Linked DNA regions of Methanococcus maripaludis. The protein of the gene in region 3 binds, or shares a complex with, the protein of the main gene of each other region. Links are inferred from orthologs where the notes say so. Each region holds a gene or a part of one and is shown on either strand. Other genes may lie near its edges. The genes, in order: MMJJ_RS03780, MMJJ_RS05565 and eif2g.

The links.
Region 1: the proteins of eif2g (region 3) and MMJJ_RS03780 are in contact, whole or in part, in a crystal structure (PDB 2QMU), measured with the Saccharolobus solfataricus proteins. The link is inferred for Methanococcus maripaludis from one-to-one orthologs. Residues at the interface, in WP_009988771.1 of Saccharolobus solfataricus: Trp33, Pro65, Glu66, Gln148, Val151, Asp152, Val154, Ser155, Lys156, Ala159, Leu160, Tyr163, Arg164, Lys167, Ile180, Ile181, Pro182, Val183, Ser184, Leu186, His187, Ile189, Asn190, Asp192, Ser193; in WP_231918336.1 of Saccharolobus solfataricus: Met1, Leu2, Arg4, Leu5, Tyr6, Lys8, Leu9, Pro10, Ile106, Lys108, Lys109, Glu110, Lys111.
Region 2: the proteins of eif2g (region 3) and MMJJ_RS05565 are in contact, whole or in part, in a crystal structure (PDB 3CW2), measured with the Saccharolobus solfataricus proteins. The link is inferred for Methanococcus maripaludis from one-to-one orthologs. Residues at the interface, in WP_009988771.1 of Saccharolobus solfataricus: Asp222, Lys225, Pro226, Gly227, Thr228, Gln229, Phe230, Asn231, Leu233, Lys234, Gly235, Leu259, Phe273, Thr274, Lys275, Tyr300, Leu301, Asp302, Pro303, Ser304, Leu305, Lys307; in WP_009989173.1 of Saccharolobus solfataricus: Val185, Arg186, Thr187, Asn188, Glu189, Pro190, Leu191, Gly192, Val193, Glu194, Ile196, Lys197, Ile200, Ser201, Leu204, Ile217, Lys218, Ile219, Tyr220, Thr221, Ile222, Gly223, Ala224, Pro225, Tyr227.

What each region holds. Positions count from the first base shown.
Region 1 is NZ_CP026606.1:701,147-707,878, forward strand. What follows is about bases 1,624-4,427. They hold MMJJ_RS03780 (translation initiation factor IF-2 subunit beta), read left to right. Parts: upstream 1,624-2,719; coding sequence 2,720-3,136; downstream 3,137-4,427. Other genes in these bases: MMJJ_RS03775 (50S ribosomal protein L15e), read right to left, coding at 1,909-2,493; MMJJ_RS03785 (60S ribosomal export protein NMD3), read left to right, coding at 3,194-4,282; MMJJ_RS03790 (homoserine kinase), read right to left, coding at 4,320-4,427. Also shown: MMJJ_RS03765 (RNA-binding domain-containing protein), read right to left, coding at 1-437; MMJJ_RS03770 (hypothetical protein), read right to left, coding at 697-945; more of MMJJ_RS03790, read right to left, coding at 4,428-5,225; MMJJ_RS03795 (PQQ-binding-like beta-propeller repeat protein), read right to left, coding at 5,349-6,317; MMJJ_RS03800 (beta/alpha barrel domain-containing protein), read left to right, coding at 6,476-6,732. UniProt on the Methanocaldococcus jannaschii protein: eIF-2 functions in the early steps of protein synthesis by forming a ternary complex with GTP and initiator tRNA.
Region 2 is NZ_CP026606.1:1,036,638-1,043,468, forward strand. What follows is about bases 1,975-4,877. They hold MMJJ_RS05565 (translation initiation factor IF-2 subunit alpha), read left to right. Parts: upstream 1,975-2,978; coding sequence 2,979-3,776; downstream 3,777-4,877. Other genes in these bases: MMJJ_RS05550 (hypothetical protein), read left to right, coding at 1,975-2,419; MMJJ_RS05555 (50S ribosomal protein L44e), read left to right, coding at 2,376-2,657; MMJJ_RS05560 (30S ribosomal protein S27e), read left to right, coding at 2,680-2,865; MMJJ_RS05570 (RNA-protein complex protein Nop10), read left to right, coding at 3,785-3,940; arfB (2-amino-5-formylamino-6-ribosylaminopyrimidin-4(3H)-one 5'-monophosphate deformylase), read left to right, coding at 3,946-4,611. In the rest of the region: MMJJ_RS05540 (selenium metabolism-associated LysR family transcriptional regulator), read left to right, coding at 81-971; MMJJ_RS05545 (DNA polymerase sliding clamp), read left to right, coding at 1,046-1,798; more of MMJJ_RS05550, read left to right, coding at 1,832-1,974; more of MMJJ_RS05580, read left to right, coding at 4,878-5,076; MMJJ_RS05585 (hypothetical protein), read right to left, coding at 5,073-5,969; MMJJ_RS05590 (homoserine dehydrogenase), read right to left, coding at 6,178-6,831. UniProt on the Methanocaldococcus jannaschii protein: eIF-2 functions in the early steps of protein synthesis by forming a ternary complex with GTP and initiator tRNA.
Region 3 is NZ_CP026606.1:1,490,221-1,493,871, reverse strand. What follows is about bases 22-2,808. They hold eif2g (translation initiation factor IF-2 subunit gamma), read left to right. Parts: upstream 22-692; coding sequence 693-1,925; downstream 1,926-2,808. Other genes in these bases: MMJJ_RS08125 (DNA double-strand break repair nuclease NurA), read left to right, coding at 1,962-2,808; MMJJ_RS08135 (30S ribosomal protein S6e), read left to right, coding at 157-531. Also shown: more of MMJJ_RS08125, read left to right, coding at 2,809-3,026; MMJJ_RS08120 (helix-turn-helix domain-containing protein), read left to right, coding at 3,162-3,651. UniProt on the Methanocaldococcus jannaschii protein: eIF-2 functions in the early steps of protein synthesis by forming a ternary complex with GTP and initiator tRNA.

The DNA.
Region 1 (6,732 bases), 790 kb from region 3 along the record:
CTTTCCAAAACCCTTTCTTTTACTTTTTCTTCTTTTCCGCTTGGAACAAAAATTTTGAAATTTACCACGATTCTTACGGTATCGTCCCCATCAAAAAGTTTGCATTCTTCAAGATATGCTTTCTGTTTATCGAATCTTAAATAAAGTTTATTTTTCTCGATCCTGCTATCAAGTTCCTTTTTTAATCGGTTTACATTTCTTTCGTCGCTTTTTATCAAATCAATAATATAATTAAATACCAATTTTGCTTTTTTTCCAGAAATTTTAACGGTGTGGATTTCAATAGGATTTCCAAAATTTCCTTCTGTTTCTACAGTCTCGGTTTCTAAATCGTCTTCTTCAATTATTTCAGGTAAAAAGAAAACTATTGAATCGAGAACTTTTTCTTCGTCTTCGGTTGCGTTTGCAATCGTTGATATTGTGATGTTATTTACCATTTTCATAAACACCTTTATAGGTTAAATCCGGATAAGTCGACAGTTACCATTAATATATAAACGAATTATATTAAAAATATACCGCAGGTGTTAAAATTACCAGAACAGAAATAATTTAATAAAAAACTAAATATTGCAAAAAATAATCAAAAGACTAGAAATTTAACAGTTTCGCAACTTTAAGAGTTTTTAATAACATTTAATCTAAAAATTTACAAAATAAAGAATTTATGCGAAAAATACTTTTTTAAAAATTAATTTAATCTTCACTTTTTAACTTTTTAATGTGATACTTACGCCTCCCTCCAAGAATAAGTGAAATAATTTCATCTTTTCTAAATAGCACCATTATTCCAACTAAAAAAGTGAGTATTGCTCCAAAAAATAGGCCCAAAGTACAGTGCCCTGCCCCAAATAAACACAAAATCGCCGGAATCGCTATAATAATACATGATATGAAAAGACTATCTAAAAGAATTTTTTTAAATTGTTTTTCATCTTGATTCATGCTAATCCCCCACCTAAAAAAATTCAAAATATTTAAATTACACGTAAATCCCCGACATATTAAATTATGTTTTTAATGACTATTTAATTATTATTCTTGGAAATTAAAAAAAGTTATTATATACTAACCTTTCACGTTAAACACTATTTCATGCGAAAATGCTCCAAAACGTTATATTGAATTAAAATCCATGCTGTCCCAAATATAACGTCATATGCCGTTTTGATCGTAAACTATTAGTACTGAGTCAAATAATAGGATAAAACGGAACTTCGGTTCCTATGAGTTGTTATTATGGGGATTTTAACTAACTCGAGGATAGAATTAAAGGAATAAATAAGTATACAATAGATATACTAGATCCCATATTCCTTATTCAAAACTTTTAACTTATTTTTTGTATCAAAATATATTTTTGTTAATAAAAAAATCATTTTTTTAAAAAATTTGGGTAGATTACTACTTTTTAATCAAATTTCAATTATGATCTATTTTAAAATTTATTAAACGCAAATAATCTAAAAAAATATTAATAGGCCTGATAAAAAAAGCGGTCCTGTTTTAGTGATGATTGGGGATTTAACCGTATCAAGGATTTCATAACAATAGATACCTTAATAACTAAAACAGGACCAATTTTAAATAATATTCTATTTTATAAATACATTTCGAAAATCGAAACGATATCTACTGTTAAATGCACAACAGAACTATAAAATTGACTACTTTGTGGATAGGGGGCCACAAAATTCATAATACTTTAAAAAAAGTATATACCATATATTAAATTAATTAATGGGTATCCTATAAATTTTAACTATTATTTCTAAAATAAAATATCAAAAGTACGTGCTGTTTTAAAATACAGGCTTTCAAAAAAGTAAAAATTAATTGTCGTATAAAAATCGAGTAAAATAAAAACTAAAAAAGTTAATTAAAAGAATTAAAATAAAGGAAAGTTAATTATTTCGTTTTTTTGCCGTTAGCTCTGACACCAGGTCTTGCTTTTTCAGCACCTTTTCCTTTGTACATTAATCCTCTTCCTTTTTTACCAGCTGAGGTTAAACCTCTGTTTGCTCTTCCTTTGTGGTTTCCGGTGGAGAGCCAGCTGTAGGATTTGTCGTTTTTGATTGATGGGTGGCATGGATCAACTAAGATTATTTCATACCATTTTTGTTTTCCATCTTGTCCTACCCAGTAGGAGTTTAATACTTCCATGTTAGGGTATCTTTTAGCTGCTCTTTCTTCAGCAATTCTTTGAATGGATTTTGCCATTGTAATTTTGTTGATACCTAATGTTGCAGGTTTTTTGGAGTGTTTTGGTCTTGGTTTTCTTAAACCTCCTCTTCTAACACTAACTCTTACAACAACAATTCCTTGTTTTGCTTTGTATCCTAAGTTTCTAGCCCTATCAATTCTTGTAGGTCTTTCAATTCTTAATACTGAAGGTTCTTTTCTCCAGTCTTGCATTCTTGACCATTGTAACTCTTTAACGTATGAGTTAGCAGGTACTTTCCATGCTTCTTTCACGTAGTTGTACATACTCATAGTATCACTTGTTTCGTCGATTCTGTTTATGGGTTCAGCTTAATGCTACATGCCCTACGGGAATTCACCCGTCACTAAACTACTAGTATAACCTAGTCTTAACATCATGTATCGTGACAACTATATTAATTTAACGGCAAGTATATAAACAATGGACTAGAAAACAAGTTTAGAACTTGTACACTTTTTTACAACTATTAGTTTCTAATTTAAATTTGGTGAAAACATGGTCGACTACTTCGATTACAGCAGTTTATTGACAAGAGCGCGAGAACAACTTCCAGAAGAAGTTTTCAAAGACGTAAGGTTTGAAATTCCATCCGCAGACAGTTTTGTAGAAGGAAACAGGACAATCATTAAAAACTTCAAAGATATTGCAAAATTCATGGAAAGAGATCCACAAGAATTTGCAAAATACGTAATGAAAGAACTCGGTACCGCAGGAGACATGGAAGGTGTTAGATTAATCTTGCAGGGTAAATTTGGATGGAGAATGGTAAATGAAAAAATCCAAAACTACGTAAACGAATACGTACTCTGTCCAGAATGTGGAAAACCGGACACAAAAATCGTAAAAGAAGGAAGAATACACTTCTTGAAATGTACCGCTTGTGGTGCAATGAAACCAGTTAAGACTTTATAAGTACTCTTTTTCTTCTTTTTTTACTTAATTAATAAATTTTACATTTTTGGTGATATTATGAAAGGATTCTGCTACCGATGCGGTCATGAAGGCGAACTTCTTGATGGACTCTGCAAAATCTGCTACACCCACATGAATCCGCTTATTAAAGTCGATAACGAGGTCCACGTCGAAGTATGCCACATGTGTGGATCATACAAACGAAAACTTTGGCAAGACCCTCAAAAAAGGGAAACATACGAAATAATGGAAGAAATTGCTTATTTTGGAGTTAAAGATAATTTAAAAAAGGCCAATAAGAGCATCGATGTAGAAATAATGCCGCAAGAGCCACGCCAACTTCCAGGGGGAAAAAGGTCCCGTGTAGAAATCCCCACCGTTGTTTTTGCAAAAGGAAGGCTTGTTGGTGAAGATAACGATAGAGAAGAAGAAAGACACATTACAGTTTATCTTGACATGGTGCAGTGCCCAAGATGTTCAAGATGCATGTCAAACTACTATGAAGGGACACTCCAAGTTAGGGCAATGAACCGGTTTTTAAATGATAAAGAAAGGATAGAACTGGATGACTTCGTTAGAGATGAAGCTGGAAAACGACTTAATAAAGATAGGATGGCATTTATCTCAAAATATATTCCACAAAAAGAAGGATTAGACTATCAGATGGGTTCAATGGGCGCTATAAGAAATATTGCATCAGCGATAAAAGCAAAATACGGCGGAAAGTCGATTGAAACTGCAAAACTCGTTGGAGTAGATAAAGATACTGGAAAAGACATGTATCGAATCACAGTTGCTGTTAGGATTCCAGAATTTAAAATTGGAGATATTTTAGAATATAATGAAAAAATTTACGTTGTTTCCTCATTGAATGAAGCTAGAGTTTATTTAGAACCTGTAGAACTTGGGGATAAAATTGCACTTGTCTGGAACGAAATCGATAAATCTGCAAAATTAATTAAAAAAGGAGAAGATTGTGAAACTGCAACAGTTATTTCAATTACGCCTGATACGATAACAGCAATGGATGATTCAAATTACGAGATTTACGAGTATAATAATTCGATTGAAAATGTAAAAGAAGGAAATAAAATAAGAATATTTAAAAACGAAGAAATTAACAGGATCTTAGAAATTATAGAATAACTAAAAAATAAAAAATAAAAAAATTTTTTAATTTAAATTATTCAATTTCTTCAACGTAACATCCTGGCCCCACTTTCGTGTAGTAAACTGGGCAGTTCCAGACATCCTTGAATATATTTTCGATATCAATTACGTGTTCTTTTTTAGGTATTGTAATAATTGCAGGTCCTGAACCACTAATCGTTATACCGTAGACCATATCTTTTACTTTTTCTTTAACTTCGGAATAACCATCAATTAAATTGGCCCTACATGGCTCAACAACGCAGTCTTTTGACATGTATCTTCCAAAAAGATCTAGATCGTTGTTATATAATGCATAAACCATCCCTGCAGCTTTTCCAACATTGTTTACCATATCTTTTATCGGGATTTCTTTTGGAAGTATTTCTCTTGCGGTTTTTGTACTTACCTGAATATTTGGAAGTGCAACCAAAACTTCAAGGTCCACAGGGATGTGAAGTACCTCCAAAGGTTCATAACTTGTTGTAAGGGTAAATCCGCCAAAAATTGCAGGAGCTACGTTATCCGCGTGAGGTGCACCTGCTGCAACTGCCTCACCGAGTGAAGAATATTTAACAAGCTCTAATTTGGATAATTTTAATTCAAAAAGTTCATTTAACGCAAAAGCAATTCCTGCACATGAGGCAGAACTGCTTCCAAGACCGCTTCCTGGCTTTATTCCTTTAATTATATGAATATGAATTCCAGATTCGATTTTAAAATCTTGAATCATCTTTTTAGCAACTACGCCTGCAGTATTTTCATCCACGTTTGTAGGTATTTCTTCTGCTTTTTCCCCTTCAACAGATATAGTGATACCATTTTCTGTTTTTTCAACCTCTACAATATCATAAGGATTTGAAAGGGCAAGCCCAAAAATATCGTATCCTGGACCGAGATTTGCAGAAGTTCCCGGAGAACATACCTTTACTTTTTTCATAATACCACCAAAATAATCCTGAATATTGTTTATCGCTCAATAAACAATAAGTAAAAATAGATATAAAAATGCTACTTAAGAATTCACTCTTTTGAACGTAATAAAAAAGGTATTAAAGAAATATTAATTAAATAGTGCGTAGAATTTCCCGTTTCTCGTTCCAAAATAGATTGTTCCGTTTTCATCTATTACGGGAGTGGCTATTATCCAGCTTCCTGTCTCAAAATTCCATTTTTCAGTTCCGTCAGGGTTTATTGCGTATAAGTGTCCGTCGTATGATCCAAAATAGATTGTATCAGTGTTTCCAATTACCGGAGATGATTCAATACGTTTTCCAGTTTTAAAGCGCCATTTTTCAGTTCCGTCAGGGTTTATTGCGTATAAGTGCCCATCAAGTGAAGTTACGTAGATTGTTCCATCTTCAGAAATTGCAGGCCTCGTAACAGTCCAGTAACCTGCGTAAAAATTCCATTTTTCAGTTCCGTCAGGGTTTATTGCATAAACTTTATCTGAACCAAAATAAATTGTTCCATCTTTTCCAATCGAAGCTGCAGATGTTATCGCATCATTGGTTTTAAAGCGCCATTTTTCAGTTCCGTCAGGGTTTATTGCGTATAAATAATTATCATTTGAACCAACATAAATTGTTCCGTCTTCTGAAACTATTGGTGTTGCATATATCGCCTTTTTGGTTTTAAAGCGCCATTTTTCAGTTCCGTCAGGGTTTATTGCGTATAAGTGCCCATCAAGCGAAGTTACGTATAAAATATCCTCAAAAATTGTAAAGTCTGATACGATTGCTTTTTTTGTATCAAATCTCCACTTTTCAGTTCCGTCAGGGTTTATTGCATAAACTTTATCTGAACCAAAATAAATTGTTCCATCTTTTCCAATCGATGGCCTACATTCAATTATTTCACCAGATTTAAAAAACCACTTTACGGATCCATCAGTATTTATTGCATAAAGATTTTTATTGCTCGAACCAAGATATATGGTACCGTTTTTAGCTAAAATTGGACTTGAATCGATACTATTTCCGATCAAAAATTCCCATTTGATTTTACAATCATTTACGCCCCCACGCAACATGATATCCCCCGATATGGCTTTTGAATTTGCACATACAATTATACTTGTATGTTATATATTAGTTTTCATTGTCGTTAATTAAATCTAAATTATTTTAAATCAGAAAATAGAGAAGTATTATTGAAAATATTTAGTTAAAAACTAAAGAGGGGACGATAGTGGTTAAAAAAATAACCTTTGAAGAGGTATTAATTCCGATGGAAACTCCAGAATCGATGCATGAAGAATACGTTCAAAATTACCTGAAACTTACAAGAGGTACTGGCAAGTTAATGCTTTTTGCAGGCGATCAAAAAATCGAACACTTAAATAACGATTTTTACGGGGAAAATATTTCAAAAGACGATGCAGATCCAGAACACCTGTTTAAAATTGCTAAAAATTCAAAAATAGGCGGTTTTGCGGTCCAGTTCGG
Region 2 (6,831 bases), 450 kb from region 3 along the record:
AAGAATAATGACATTGTATATATATTAGTTTTTCTAATAGTATCTACTTATAAGAATAAACGTATAATAATAGTGATACCATGGACCCAAAAATCAGTTATTTTCAAACATTTTTATTTGCGGCAAAGACTAAAAGCTTTTCTAAAGCTGCGAAAAAATTGGGAGTCACCCAAGGAACTGTAAGCAACCATATATCTGTTTTAGAGAAATTCTTTGATGCACAGCTTTTTTTGAGGACTCCTGAAGGAGTTGATTTAACTACTGAAGGAAACATCCTCTATGAAAATGCAGAAAAGTTGCTTGAAAATATATCTAATGCAAAACAGCAGATGAGAATTCTGCACGAACATCCTGAAGGCTTAATTCGGATTGCTGCAAGTACTACCCCTGGAGAACATCTACTACCAAGTATAATTAAAGACTATACTAAAGTTTATCGAGATGTGTCTTTTCAGATTCAAATTACGGATTCTGAAAAATGTTTCAAGCTTTTAGAAGACAGGGCAGTTGACATAATTGCAGTTGGAAATATTTATGATGGATCATACGAAAGCGAAGTAATCGGAAAAGATAGGCTCGTACTCGTAGTTCCTCCAGAACATGAACTTGCGAAAAAAGGAGTCGCAAAACTTTCAGATATATTAAAAGAAGATTACATCGATAGAGAAGTTGGATCCGGTACAAGAGAGATATTTGTAGACGCACTTCAAGATAAAGGCTATTCAATGATGGATTTACACACGATAATGAGCCTTGGAAGCAATTCTTCGATAATTACTGCAGTTTCAGAAGGATACGGTATATCAATTATTTCAGAAATCCCTGCAAAAAAAGCGGCAGATGCAGGACAGCTAAAAATAGTGCCTATTGAGGATTTAGATCTTACTCGATACATGTATCTTGTAAAGGGTAAAAAACCAAGAAACCCAAGTGCAATAAAATCATTCTGGGACTTTGTGTCAGGAAAATAATTTTGAATCACTTAAAAAACCATATATATTTTTTGTATAATAATTCATATGAATTAAAAATCACTGGTGAGTGAATGTTCAGGGCTACATGTAATACAAGAGATTTTAAAAAAGTTATAAATGCAACCAGCAATTTAGTAGATGAAATTTGTTTTGAAGTGGACGAAAACGGGATCAAGGCAAGCGCAATGGACCCGTCGCACGTGGCGTTAGTGAGCATGGAAATGCCAAAAGACGTTTTTGAAGAATATGAAGGCGATATTCAAGATATCGGAATTGATTTAGAAGCACTTAAAAAAATCATTGCAAGAGGAAGGGGCGACGAAAAATTAATCCTGGATCTTGATGTAGAAAAAAATAAATTAAATATTACTTTTAAAAGCAACGTTACAAGGAAGTTTTCAATCGCGTTATACGATGTTTCATCAAGTAATTTAAAAGTTCCGGACATCGAATATCCAAACAGCGTTTCAATCAAAGCGGGTGCATTTGTTGAAGCATTAAAAGATGCAGAACTTGTAAATGACCACATAACCTTGAAAATCGATGAAAATAAATTTGTAATTTATTCAAAAGGCGATTTAAACCAGAGTGAAACCGTATTTGACAACAGCATTGACGATGACGACAACGCTCTTGCAGACTTTAACATGGGTGAAGCTTCAAGAAGTACTTTCAATTTAGCTTATTTAAAAGATTTAACAAAATCAACCGCTGCAGAAGATCTTTTAAAAATATATCTTGGTTCTGATATGCCTGTAAAAATCGAGTACGAAGTAAGCGGTTCAAAACTTGTATTCTTACTTGCACCAAGAATTGAATCCTAAATTTATTTTTTTTAGAATAATAACGTGAAAAACATGTATAAGAAAATAAGGGATGCATTTTTCAACGAATTTTTTAAAGAAGGACTAAATGATCTTCCGGAAAATTTTTACAAAGATGCCCGAAACTATCTCGAGACAATCGATGATAAAATTAAATTTGAAAGGGTAAAATACTACTTAAATAATCTTTTAAGTTTTAGAATTTATAAGGTAAACTGTTTAAAAGAAAGCCCAAATAAGTTCACGCCCGATGAAAAACGGGTCGTAGCTTTTATCGAAGAAACGTGCTGTGGATCTGGAAATGAAGATTACATTTCAAAAATAGATGAATCCGATAAAAAAAAAGCCAAATTTTCAGCTAATTTAGATAAACCGGAAGAAAAAACCGATAAGTGTCAAATACCAAAACATATAAATACTGAAAGTGATATTGATATTGTAAGAGTCATCACTAAGTTCCCCTGCTTTACAGATGGGAATTTACAGTATGTTTTACACAAAAATGACGTTATCTCTTTGGATAGGAAATTTTCAAAGATTTTAGAGAAACACAATATTATCAAACGGGTGAACATTCATGAAGATGAAAAAAAAGATAAACAGATATTGCCCATACTGTAAAAAGCACACCGCACACACAGTAGAACGAGCTAAAAAAAGAAAAGCTAGCGAATTGAAATGGGGTCAAAGACAGTTTAGACGAGTTACTGCAGGATACGGAGGGTACCCAAGACCTTTACCTGGAGGAGCTAAACCAATTAAAAAATTGGATTTAAGATACAAATGTTCCGAATGCGGAAAAATGCACACAAGAAGCAACGGCGGCTTCAGAGCAAGAATGTTTGAATTAACAGAATAATTAAGAAAAACGGTGAGAAAACATGCAATTAATCTCAAAACCTAAAAGCAGATTTTTAAAAGTTCAGTGCACTGACTGCAACAATGAACAAGTTATCTTTGGATGCCCTTCAACAGAAGTTAAATGTGCAGCATGCGGTAAAATCATTGCTGAACCAAAGGCATCAAAAGGTGCAATCAAAGCAAAAATCTTAGAAGTATTACAATAACTCTTTTTATTCTTTTTTAAACGTCTTTAAAATTAGTTCAATTTTATAATTGTTTAAATACTAGTGAGTATAAACACTCCATATGCTTATTATAAGATAATCAAGGTGGAATCATGAGAAACGATTTTCCTGAAGAAGGGGACATTATAATCGGAAATGTTATCGACGTTAAATCTTTTGGGGCATTTATCGAACTTTTAGAGTATCCTGGGAAGGAAGGAATGGTTCACATTTCTGAAGTTTCTTCTGGATGGATTAAAAATATAAGAGACCATATCAAAAAGGGTCAGAGAGTAGTTGCAAAGGTAATGAGAGTAACTCCTCATAAAAACCAGATAGATCTTTCATTAAAAAGGGCAACTGATCAGCAGAAAAAAGTTAAGGTTCAGGAATGGAAGAGATTCCAAAGAGCTGAAAAATTACTCCAGTTTGCTTCAGAAAAACTTGGAAAAACAATCGAAGAAGGATGGGAAGCTGCAGGATATCCTTTAATTGACGAATTCGGTGAATTATACGATGCGTTCGAATCGATTGTAATTGAAGGAAAAGAAGTTTTAGATGAACTCGAAACACCACTTCCACAAGAATGGGCAGACGTAATTTACGAAATTGCAAGTGAAAACATAGAACTTTCAAGCGTTAAAGTGTCAGGAATAGTTACACTTACAACGACCGAGCCAACTGGTGTAAAAATCATTAAAAACGGTTTGAAAAAAGCTTTAAAAGCAAATCCTTACGAGGACGTGGAAGTAAATATCACTTACATCGGAGCTCCAAAATATAGGGTAGAAGTACTTTCACCAGACTATAAAAGCGGAGAAGACGTGCTTAGAAGAGTATCTGAAGAAGCAATCGACTTTATAAAAAAACACGCTGGCGGAACTGGAAGCTTTGTAAGGGTTGAAGAGTAATTGATACTATGAAAATGAAAAAATGCCCTAAATGTGGAAAATACACATTGAAAGATTTTTGTAGTGAATGCAACGAAAAATCCGTTACAGTGAAACCTCCAAGATTTTCCCCAGTAGATAAATACGGAAAATACAGAAGAGCTCTTAAAAAAGCCAAAATGTGAAATTTATGGTTGATTTGAGATATTCTTCAGGAAATATTTTCAGTGAATCGGTCCACGAAATAGGAATTATTGCGCTTGGATCATTTCTTGAAAATCACGGTTCTGCCCTTCCAATCGATACCGATGCAAAAATTGCATCATACATCGCATTGAATGTTTCAATTATTACCGGAGCAAAATTTTTGGGGGTAGTTCTCCCTTCAACAGAATATTCTTACGTGAAACACGGTATTCACGATTCCATCAAAGATGTAATTAATTATATCAAATATCTGGTTGAAAATGGTAGAAAAATCGGGATTAAAAAATTCCTGATTATAAACTGCCACGGTGGAAACATCATAATCGAAGATGAACTTTTAAAATTAAATTCTAAAGACTGTTTTATCACGATGAAAAGTGTCTGTTTAACCCATGCATCAACTGAAGAAGTATCTTTGGGGTATGCCGTTGGAATACTTTCAGAAGATAAAATGAAGACCCACGATCCAAAAGTATATGGTGAAATTGGAATGGTCGGCCTAACAGAAGCACGGGAAAAAAATGAAGCTATAGATTTAGAAGCAAAATCTGTGGAAGAAAATGGTGTTTTTTTAGATAAAGTTAATGGAAAATCCCTTTTAAACGATTTAATTAATAATTATGTTGAAATTGTTAAAAATATGATTTAGGTGATTTATATGTGGGAAAATTCCCCTTCACACATCTGCAGAGGTGGCGATTTAAGAGGACTTGCATTTTGCTGCCCTCCTGTAAAGTACTGCCCATTACATAAAGCGTTAGAATCAATTGAAATGCCAGTAGAAGAATTTTCAAAAATAAAGCAGGATTTTGGAAGTAGGACTAGACTAGGACTTGGTAAAAATACCTGTTTTGGAAGTTTGATCTGGTGCTGTAAAATCACAAAACCATGCCCATTTAGGGATAGTGCAATGCTTGCAATCGACATGGGTGAAGACGAGTACATGGAACTTAAAAAAGAACTCGCAGAAGAAATAATCAGAAAATCAAAATTGTTTGAAGAAGGCGTTAAAGCTTTGGAAGAACAGGGAATTTCAAGAGAGGATGCAGAAAAAGCAATTTTGGAAACTGGCGACTTAAAAAAAGCATATGAAATTGTTAAAAAACAAATTTAATTAACATCTTTTATTTTCGCGTTTTTGAACTCTTTAATGTTTTTAAATTCGTCTTCGCTTAATTCGTAGATTTTAAAGACGGTATTATTTAATATACAGAAATTTTTAATCATCCTGTAAGCTTTATCTCCGTCATAATTTTCTAAAAAAGCCATGATCGGGGATTTATCGTTTGACACAATCACCGCATTTTTTTCAACAATTTCTACAATTGATGGATTTTTAGGAAGTATATTATATAAAGAATCATTTTCAACAATTTTTGGTGATTTTTCTTTAATTTTTTCTACTAATTCTTCGAAAGATACGAAATTTTTCAACAATGCATCTTTATTTTCGCCCAATATTTCATCCAAGTCCTGTTTTGATATTTTTTCAGGGCATATTTTTACATCGCTCACTGCAAAAATAGTCTTTAATTTACTCAATGCTTTTGGACCAACAAGGATTTTATCTTTTTTCTGATATATTGCGGCAATTTCTTCTTTATTTGAAAATAGAATGGTTCCTATCTCTTCTTTGTATTTTCTAGGAAATAGTGTAACTTTAAAAAGTCCGTATCCAACGTAATTTTCAATATTTCCATAAACATCTACGAAAATATCTTTTGGACTACTCTTTTCATCAAGATTATTTACGGACACTCTTTCGAGTAATTTATTTACTCGATTAGAACTCATATTTATGGCATCAATCTGGAATTCTTCAGGAATACTTTTAAAAATATCATTTAAATCCATTTTTTTGTCATTTAAACTAGAAAAAACAAGTTTTGAGTTTATGTAGTATAATTTAGCATTATCAAGGGAGATAATTCCTGTAAAATTGTTCAAAATAGATATTAACTCTTTTAAATCAGGAATTCCTCCTTTTTTAGAGTACATTTTTTCCATAAAACCCACCAAAAATATAAAACGGCGCAGGGGGGGAATCGAACCCCGAATTCCAACGGAACTCGACGGATCTGAAGTCCGCCCTCATCTACCAAGATAAGCACCCCGTGCCACGAAGCCAAGATATAAACTCTTTTTAAAGATATATAAGTCTTTTTGTTTACTTTCCTTTTAAACTTTATTAAAAAACGTTTTAAAAAAAGAGTTATTAATTTTTAATAGTCTGGTGAATATTTATTAAATCGCTTAATATGGCAGATGCAGTTTCAATATCTCCTGCACCAGTTCCTACAACTACGATATCGTTTGCAAGATCTGTATCAAACATTGCAACATTTAAACAGCCCATAACATTTAAGGGGCTGTCAACAGGTACAAGTTTTGGGCAAACTTCGAGTTTTTTGTCGGTAACTTCGCCTATTAATTTTATTGTATGGCCACTTTTATTTGCCATGACGAGTGCTTCAGGAGTAATTCTTGTTATTCCTTCTAAATTTACGTCTTTAATTGTTACATCTCGTCCAAATATTGAATTTGCCAAAATTACAATTTTTGCAGCAGTATCAAGTCCGCTGATGTCTTGGTGGGGATTTGTTTCCGCAATTCCAAGTTCTTGAGCTTCTTTTAATACCGTATCAAAATCAAGCTGTTCTTTTTCCATTTTGGTTAAAATGTAGTTTGTAGTCCCGTTTAAAATTCCTTTTATTAATTTAACATCGTTTCCTGCCAATGTTTCCTTTGCAAGATTGATTATCGGCATTGCACCACCGACTGAAGCTTCGTATCTGAAACATAATTTATTTTTTTCTGCAGCAGTTACTAATTCTTTAAATGAAACTGCAAGAGGGCCTTTGTTTGCACT
Region 3 (3,651 bases):
TAATCGCTGTTGCTTTTTGCCAAAAACTATAAAAGTAATAAGTTAGTAATAGAACAAAGACGGGAATTTAGGAAAATTTTTGGAAAAATAAATTTTTAGAGCTTTTTCGCGAACGATTTGAAACAAGGTATATTGAAACAAAAACGAGGTAATATCATGGCTTTTAAAGTTGTTGTATCAGATTCTAAAACAGGAAAATCATACCAATTCGAAACAGAATCCAATGCACTTATCGGTAAAAAAATCGGTGATGAAATCAGCGGTTCAATTGTTGAATTAGAAGGCTACAAATTAAAAATCACAGGCGGATCCGACAGATGTGGATTTGCAATGAGACACGACATTCACGGCGCTATGAAAATGAGAGTACTCTTAAAAGAAGGACCAGGATACAACGTTAAAGAAAAAGGTCTTAGAAGAAGAAAAAGCTTAAGAGGAAACACAATCTCAAAAGATATTACATTAATCAACACAAAAGTTGTGGAATACGGTTCAGCACCTCTCGGTGGAGAACCTGAAAGTACCGAATAAATTAACTCTTTTTTTCTCTTTTAATTGGTCAGGCTTTTTTAAAGATTATATATCTATATAAAGTATTAGCCATAAAGTGATTATAGTTTTAACGTCATTTTTATATGGATTTTCAAGTATTCTTGTAATTTAAAAAACTAAAAAATTGTGCGAGGGATAAAATGGCAGCATCCAACCAATCAGAAGTTAATATCGGAATGGTAGGTCACGTAGACCACGGAAAAACGAGTTTAACAAGGAAATTAACAGGAGTATGGACTGACACACACAGTGAAGAGCTTAAAAGAGGAATTTCAATAAGACTCGGGTATGCAGACTGTGAAATAAAAAAATGCGAAACATGCGATGAACCAGAATGCTATACTGTCGGTAAAAAATGCGACTCTTGTGGTGGCAAATTACAGACACTTAGAAAAATATCATTTGTTGATGCTCCAGGACACGAAACACTGATGGCTACCATGCTTTCAGGAGCTTCACTTATGGATGGTGCAATTTTAGTTATTGCCGCAAGCGAAGAATGTCCGCAACCTCAAACAAAAGAGCACTTGATGGCACTTGATGCACTTGGTGTTGAAAAGATAATTATAGTTCAAAATAAAATCGACCTCGTATCTGAAGAAGCTGCGGTTGAAAACTACAACCAAATTAAAGAATTTACAAAAGGAACAGTTGCAGAAAATGCTCCAATCATCCCTGTTTCAGCACACCACGGTGCAAATTTAGATGTGCTTTTAAAAGCAATTCAGGACTTTATCCCTACCCCTGAAAGAGACGAAACAGTAAATCCAAAATTATATGTTGCAAGAAGTTTTGACGTAAATAAACCGGGTTCTGAAATAAAAGACTTAAAAGGTGGCGTTATCGGGGGAAGTATCATCCAAGGTGCCTTAAAAGTTGGGGACGAACTTGAAATAAAACCTGGTATCAAAGTAACCGAAGGAAACAAAACTCACTGGGTTCCAATAATAACTAAAATTATATCATTGGGTGTTGGCAGTAAAAAATTGAAAACCGCATACCCTGGTGGGCTAATTGGTGTTGGAACTGAACTTGATCCAAACTTGACAAAATCTGATGCACTAAGCGGTAGTTTAGCAGGAATTCCTGGAACACTTCCTGAAACATTAGAAAAGATGGAAATAGAACCACAACTTCTTGAAAGAGTCGTCGGATCCCAAGATGAACTCGTGATCGAACCATTAAAAACAAACGAAGTTTTGATGTTAAATGTAGGAACCTCAACAACAGTTGGAGTAACAGTTTCTGCAAGACCCGATAGAGCAGAAATTAAATTAAAATTACCAGTATGTGCTGATAAGGGCGACAGAGTTGCAATAAGCAGAAAAATCGGATCAAGATGGAGATTGATCGGATACGGAATAATATTATAACTTTTTTATTATTTTTTTAACATTCAGGTGTATTTTATGGACTATTCAAAACTCCTCTCTAAAAAGGAGGAAATATGTTCTAAAATAAAAAATATCGATTTTAACTTTGATTATAAAAGTTACTGGAATAATTGCGATTTTAATAACCATTCTAACGCAGTTTTTGCAGGAGGGGATGGAAGTTTCAATAAAATCGATTATATAAATTACTGCCTCTACATTTCAGGTGCTGTTTCATATATTCAAAAAACCGGCGGAAAAGTAGAAAAATCGGTTTCTTCGTGGGATTCGAATATAATTTTACCCTACAGGTACGTTCAGAGCAGATTAAGTCTTTACATGCTCAATATGGAATTAAAGATTGCATTGTGGAATTTAAAAAATGAAGATATTGACTACTATCTCTACGATGGCTCACTATATTCCCTGTTAATTCAAACAAACAACAAGATTTCAATTAACGGGGAAAGTTTAGAAAATAGTATTTTCAAATATTATGAACTTTATGGAGAAGAATTAAAAAATAAGATTTTTGAAGAAATCGACTCTAAAAACATTAACTCGAGCGTTGAAATTTCAAATAATTCAAAATTTAGTGAAGAGGAAAAAATTATACTCGAACAGCTTGAATATTTAATATTATTATCTGAAATTTTAAAATATCGTGAAAAAATTGTAGGTGTTGCAAAAACTTCAAAAATGAATATTTATTTCAAAGATGCACTCATTCCCGACCTTGCAATATTTTCAAGATGCAAAAATTCAGGATATTCAAAACCACTCGATCTCGTTGACGAAAAAATAAATAAAAATTTCTACAAAAACGTTGAATACTTTAAAAAATTTGGAATTGACCTTAAAAAATTGAACTACCAATTTTTAAAACTTGATAACAATAATGGAACGCTTTGTATCACATCTTTTGAAGAATTAGACGAAGATTTCTTTTCAAATATTCAAAAAATATCTGTTTCAGGCTATCCTTACATTTTGAAAAAGTCTCACGAAAATGTAAAAATTGAGAAAAAAGAGATTGAAAAGTTTGCAAAACTCCTTGGAATCTACGAAAAAACGGACAGAGACTCAAATTTAGAATATTAATCTATTTTAAAACTATTTTTTCAAATTTAAATAACTGATTTTTGGATTTTCATTTTTGACCACTTCGACATATATCGAATGATATTTTATTTTAAATCGAAATATTTATATAAGAATTAGCTCACATATACTGCCATGGAGAAAATAGCGATACATATCATGGGAGAAATTGTATTGTCCGAAGATATCGGTAAAGCCATGAAAAAATGGAGAGAAATGTTTGGCATACCGCAGATAGAAACTGCAAGGTACCTAGATGTCTCCCCATCTGTAATCAGTGATTACGAAGTTGGCAGAAGAAAAAATCCAGGAGTAAATATCGTCAAAAAATATGTATATGCACTCTTAGAAATTGACAAAGAAAGAGGCGGGCATACCATAAAAGCATTGAGCAAGGTGTTGAACCCTACCTCGATGAAGGCGATTTTACAGATTAAAGAATACCAAAACCCAATTGGAGTCAAAGAATTACTTTCCACAATCGAAGGAAAAGTAATCTGTGGCGAAAACAATCTAAGTAACCAGCTATTTGGCCATACTGTTGTAGACAGTGTTAAAGCTATTTTAGAAATGAACGGTCAAGATTTTTTAAATCTATACGGTTGGACAACCGAAAGGGCATTGA